Regions from separate parts of the Pseudoalteromonas sp. SG43-1 genome, predicted to be linked through region 2. Evidence: predicted binding sites of a transcription regulator. Region 2 holds the regulator's gene; the other holds the start of a gene.
What was found. Region 2 encodes LexA, which represses DNA repair genes until DNA is damaged. Its sites were predicted from a motif close to TACTGTATNNNNATACAGTA; they were not measured.
Positions count from the first base shown of each region.

Region 1: a site for LexA is predicted at 1,783-1,802, ahead of ruvC (crossover junction endodeoxyribonuclease RuvC). Genes of this name have one in related genera too.

Region 1 covers NZ_JACJFD010000022.1:81,624-84,803, forward strand. Annotated here, with positions in the region: gene H5159_RS15165 (ABC transporter permease) at 1-1,720, shown strand, start outside; gene ruvC (crossover junction endodeoxyribonuclease RuvC) at 1,851-2,375, shown strand; gene ruvA (Holliday junction branch migration protein RuvA) at 2,378-2,995, shown strand; gene ruvB (Holliday junction branch migration DNA helicase RuvB) at 3,003-3,180, shown strand, end outside.
Region 2 covers NZ_JACJFD010000020.1:13,667-16,846, forward strand. Annotated here, with positions in the region: gene H5159_RS13920 (hypothetical protein) at 1-278, shown strand, start outside; gene H5159_RS13925 (PaaI family thioesterase) at 279-719, opposite strand; gene lexA (transcriptional repressor LexA) at 887-1,504, shown strand; gene coxB (cytochrome c oxidase subunit II) at 1,987-3,129, shown strand; gene ctaD (cytochrome c oxidase subunit I) at 3,129-3,180, shown strand, end outside.

The sequences.
Region 1 (3,180 bases), on a different contig from region 2:
ATTAGGTATTATTTTAGCCGCAGTGGCTATAGCTGTTTCAGCAAAACGTTATTGTGAACGCCAATACGACCCAGTAGCGATGATGAAAACGCTAGGCGGTAGCCGCTCAATGATCCGCAAAATATACATGCTCCATTTATTGCTTGTATGTGCAATGGCGGTAAGTATTGGGCTGTTAATTGGTTATGGCTTGCAAGAAATAGCAACAAGTTACTTATCAAAAAGTATGGGCAAAGAGCTGCCTTTAGGTGGCTTTAAACCTTGGCTGGTGGCTATAAGCACCGGCGTAATTTGTGCCGTTATGTTTTCTATTAAACCGTTATTTGATTTATTTGATATTCCACCGCTTAGAGTACTGCGCCGTAACTTAGGTGACAAGTTGGCTGTAAGTCGTGTGCATTTAGGTATGAGTGCGCTAACTGTGTTTTTATTAATGTGGTTATTTAGTAACAACATAAAAATAACGCTTATTTTGTTTATATCAACACTTGCGCTAATTGGTGTGCTGTTTTTAGTATCTAAATTAATATTTGGTGGTGGTCGAAAGCTAGGATTAAAGCCAGGTAATAGTTGGTCGCTTGCAATTGCATCTATCCAAAAGCGTGCAAATGTGAACGCGGTACAGTTAATTAGTTTTTCGTTAGCAATTAAATTACTGCTGTTTTTAGTGGTACTTAAAAACGACATGATATCTGATTGGCAGTCGCAACTTCCAAGCGACGCGCCTAATGCGTTTTTGGTTAATATTACGCAAAATGAGCTTGAGCCAATTAATGAATATTTAGCTCAAAAAGATATTCAGGTATCAGAGTTTTATCCCACTATTCGTGGGCGCGTAAATGCGGTAAACGGCGAGTTGGTAGCACGTTCTGTATCGCTGCAAGACAACGAGAAAAAAGACGAAGAAGCACGTGCAGGTATTGGTCGTGAGCTAAACCTTACATGGCTTAAAGATGTGCCTGACCAAAATGAAGTAACACAAGGCACGTGGTTTGGTGAAAATGCGATGGCTGAGGCTTCAGTAGAGGAGTCGATGCTTGAGCGATTAGATGTTGAGATAGGCGATACGCTTACATTTTTAATTGGTTCGCAGTCGTTCGACGCTAAAATAACCAGTGTGCGCAAAGTAAATTGGGCCACGCTTAAACCTAACTTTTTTATTATTTTAAGCCCTGATGTACTTGCAGATTTTCCGGCGACGTATATTTCGTCGGTACGTATAAATCCAGATCAAAAACGTGACTTTAGCCAGTTATTACGTACTTACCCTACTATTACAGCCATTGATATTGATAACTTTGTTAAGCAAATACAAACTACTATTTCGCAAGTATCGCTCGCCATTGGCTTTGTACTTGCAATTGTTGTGCTGTGTGGCGCGCTTGTACTTATATCGCAAGTGCAAGCTAGTTTAGGTGAGCGTATGCAAGAAATTGTAATACTGCGAACGCTTGGGGCTAAAAGCCGATTAATTAAAAACGCGACCCTGTATGAGTTTTTATTACTAGGCGGTTTAGCTGGTTTAGTGGCTGCATTTTTTAGTGATATAGCGCTTTTGATTGTGCAGCAACAAATGTTTGATTTAGCAGGTAAGTTACACCCACATATATGGATTATTGGTCCGGTAGCTGGCGGCGTATTTGTGGCAGGTTTAGGTTATTTAATGATTGCCCGAACACTTAAACAAAACACCCAAGGATTAGTGCGTGCCCTAGGGTAAGCTTAAACTAACATGTTCCTGTAAATGCCCACCTAGTACGTGGGCATTTTTGTTTTTCTTTGTACTGGTAATTTATACAGTGCTCTGGCATTATTAGCGTAATTTAAAAATAATAACAATGGAGCGCTGTTTGGCCATCATTTTAGGGATCGATCCTGGTTCACGTTTGACCGGATATGGTGTTGTTGCCCATCAAGGTTCTAAATTTACATACTTAGGCAGTGGCTGTATTAAGTTAGCCGATCATCCTTTTCCGGTTAGGCTTAAAATGATCTACCAAGGCATTACACAGCTTATTGAACAGTTTTCGCCAGAAACCTTTGCCATTGAAAAAGTATTTATGGCGCACAACCCCGATTCAGCTTTAAAACTAGGCCAAGCTAGAGGCGCTGCGATTGTGGGCGCTGCGATGGCCGACTTACCCGTATTTGAATACTCAGCTAGGCAAATTAAGCAAGCAGTAGTAGGCAACGGTGGCGCAGATAAAACACAAGTGCAACACATGGTAAAAAATATTTTAAAACTACCCGGTACGCCACAGGCCGATGCAGCTGATGCACTCGCTATTGCGATTTGCCACGCCCACTCAGAACAAAATTTAATTAAACTAGCGGGCAGCGCAAGCAAAACCGTTAGAGGACGTTTAAGGAAATAATTATGATAGGCCGCTTAAATGGTATTTTAGTCGAAAAACAGCCACCAGAAATATTACTCGAAGTAAGTGGTGTAGGTTACGAAGTACAAATGCCAATGACCTGTTTTTACGATTTACCAAAAATTGGTGAAAACGCGATTGTTTACACTCACTTTGTAGTGCGTGAAGATGCTCAACTATTATTTGGTTTTAATAATAAAGTTGAACGTGCATTGTTTAGAGAGCTATTAAAAGCAAATGGCGTAGGGCCAAAACTTGGCTTAGCTATTTTATCGGGCATGTCGGCAAAACAATTTGTAAGTTGTGTAAATAACGAAGACTCAACATCGCTTGTTAAATTACCCGGTGTAGGTAAAAAAACAGCCGAGCGTTTAGTACTCGAAATGAAAGATAGACTAAAAGATTGGGGTAATGATTTATTTACGCCATTTAGCGACAGCGCAGTAATAGAGCCAATGAGCGATGCGACAATAGCTAATAACGCAGCCGATGATGCCGTATCGGCACTGCTTGCATTAGGTTATAAATTGCCACAAGCTCAAAAAGCAGTAAAATCGATAAGCAAACCCGATATGTCTACTGAGGTTCTTATTAGAGAATCTTTAAAATCTATGTTGTGAGTAACCCATGATTGAAGCGGATCGCTTAATTGATGCGACTGAAAAAACAAATGAAGACTCTATAGATCGTGCAATAAGACCAAAACTTTTAGCCGACTACAGAGGCCAGCCTCATGTTAAGCAGCAAATGGAAATTTTTATTGAAGCTGCGCGAACCCGTGGTGAAGCACTCGATCATTTATTAA
Region 2 (3,180 bases):
ATGACAAAGACGAATACCGTCAACTAGCGCGTATTGAAGCTACAGGTGAGGTGAGCACACCTGATAAAGCCATAAACCATATATGTGAGCTTATTGAATCGTGTTCGCGTAACGCGCTAAAGCAATGGTTAAGCTGTTCACGTAGAACGTTTGATATTGGTTTTGAATCAGGGACTTCTCCTAAGTGCTTTAATCAAGCCTTAGATGCAGATACATTATTGCGTATATCTGCGATTGGTGCGGGTATGGAAATTACCATTTACCCAATCGAAAAGTAACTATCTTCGCTCTACGACTGCTGCGGTCATTTTTGATACGCAGCACAGCTCATTGCGGCTATTTGTAATTTTTATTTCCCATACTGAACTACGTTTACCTATATGAAATGCTCTAGCCGTGGCTGTTAAAGTGCCGTTGCGAGATGCTTTTAAATGACTTGCGCTAATCTCCTGCCCTACACAGTAAAATTTAGTAAAATCGACAACAAAGTTAGCGGCATAGCTGGCAACTGTTTCGGCAAGTACAACGTTAGCACCGCCGTGTACCATCCCCATCGGGTTATGATGCTCAGGAATTGCCGGCATTGTGGCAACCAAATAATCATCGCCAATTTCTGTGACTTCTATCCCCATAGTTTTCATTAATGTTCCTTGGCCATTAACGCCTTGCTCTAACTGCTTGCACAGCTCTAAGGTGATGGGCTGGTACCAAATACTCATAATGTCTCCTTTGCATTTTTAATCATTTATAAACTTAGCTTTAGTTATATCCTTGAAATGTACACAAGTGAAATTACTTTAGCTATTTTAAGGCTTAATTTAAATTTGCGATTTTTATTTAACTGTATATACTCACAGTTAAATGTACTGTATGGAAAACCAGTTGTATGCGACCATTAACGAACCGCCAAGCTCAAATACTCGAACTAATTAAAGTTTTTATTAAAGACACTGGTATGCCTCCTACACGTGCTGAAATAGCGCAAACATTAGGTTTTAAAAGTGCCAATGCTGCTGAAGAACATTTAAAAGCACTTGCTAAAAAAGGCGCAATTAAAATGAAACCAGGTGCAAGCCGTGGTATTCAATTAATTGAAGAAGAAGAGCCAGAACAATTAGGTTTACCGCTTATAGGGCGTGTTGCTGCTGGTTCACCTATTTTGGCGCAAGAGCACGTTGAAAGTCACTGCAAAATCGATCCATTAATGTTTAAACCGGCTGCAGATTTTTTACTACGCGTTAACGGTATGAGCATGAAAGATATTGGTATTATGGATGGTGATTTACTTGCTGTACATCGTACTCAAACCGCTGAAAATGGACAAGTTGTTGTTGCTCGCCTAGACGAAGACGTAACTGTAAAACGTCTTGAGAAAGCGGGTCGTAAAGTATTACTTCATGCTGAAAACGACGATTTTGACTCTATTGAAGTAGATCTTGAGAATGAGTCTTTTAATATTGAAGGCTTAGCCGTTGGCGTTATAAGAAACGCTGATTGGATGTGACTTTAAAAATAGCTTTTAAACAAGCAGTTTTATAAATGCGTACTAATTAGTACGCATTTTTGTTTTAGAATTTGTACTAAAAAAAGGGCGTAAACAGCCCACTGACTATTTAAGCTGTAAACTTTTTTGCACTTATATTTTCCCCCTCCGAATGCGTTAAACCCCTTTGTTTTGCTCATATTTTGAACTTCCTGTTGCCCAGTTGATTACCGATTTTTTTTAATTATTCAATATCACCTGATTGTTTTTTATACTAAAACTTGCTTGTTGTTCGTTTTTTAGCTAATTGTTAATGTGCTGAGCTAATAATAACTCACAGCTTTTTAGTTTTGAGAACACACAATATACACAAACTCGTTGTTGGCGCAGCAAAACCAATCAATATTAAATAAGATTGGCTAAAAAAATAAAAATAACGAATTGGCGTTTAAGCCGTATGCCTCTTCGCTTTGCATTCGCAATAGCATCAAAGGAGCCGTCACATGGGTAAACTGACCTCTACCTTGTGGCTTATATTATGTGTTTTTTCGCACCCAGTTTTGGCTAACAGCCAATACAATATGCGCAAAGGCGTAACCGATATAAGCAATAATGTATATCAGCTGCACATGACCATATTTATAATATGTTGTGTGATTGGGGTGATAGTGTTCGCAATTATGTTTTGGGCACTTATTCATCACCGTAAATCTAAAGGGGCTGTACCTGCCCAATTTCACGAAAGCACTAAAGTAGAAATACTTTGGACTGCAATTCCGTTTGTTATTTTAATTGCTATGGCAGTACCAGCCACTAAAACCCTAATTGCAATGGAAGATGCCAGCAAAGCTGATCTCACTATTAAAATTACGGGTTCGCAATGGAAATGGCATTATGAATATATGGGCGAAGATGTAGAGTTCTACTCTATTTTATCTACCCCGCAAGATGAAATCGCGAATCTTGCAGATAAAAATCCTAACTACTTACTTGAGGTTGATAAGCCTCTTGTACTGCCAATAAATCAAAAAGTACGATTTTTAATGACTTCTGACGATGTTATTCACTCTTGGTGGGTACCTGATTTTGCAGTTAAAAAAGATGCGAACCCCGGCTTTATAAACGAAACATGGACGAACATAAACGAAGAAGGTACTTACCGAGGCCAATGTGCTGAGTTGTGTGGTAAAGACCATGGCTTTATGCCCGTTGTGGTGGTCGCTAAATCTGAGGCTGATTTTAAAACATGGCTTACAGATGCAAAGCAGGCTAAACAAAAAGCAGCATTAGCAGATGCCGCATTACTTGATAAAACCCTCCCAAAAGAAGAATTAATGACTTTAGGCGAACAAGTATATATGGCTAATTGTGCTGCATGTCATCAACCTACTGGCTTGGGGTTACCGGGCGTATTTCCTGCACTTAAAGGCAGCCCGATAGTGCTTGGCGATATAAAAGATCACATTGATGTAGTTATCCATGGACGACCCGGTACGGCAATGCAAGCTTTTGCCAAGCAGTTATCTATAAAGCAATTAGCTGCGGTTATTACTTATAAACGTAATGCGTGGGGTAATGATACGGGTGATGTTATTCAACCGAGTCAAATACAGACGGCACTTGATGCCAAAGTGGAGGCGAACTAATGAGTAGCATAGTAGAACAACCTAACGCCAATGAAGCTCATCATGCTCATC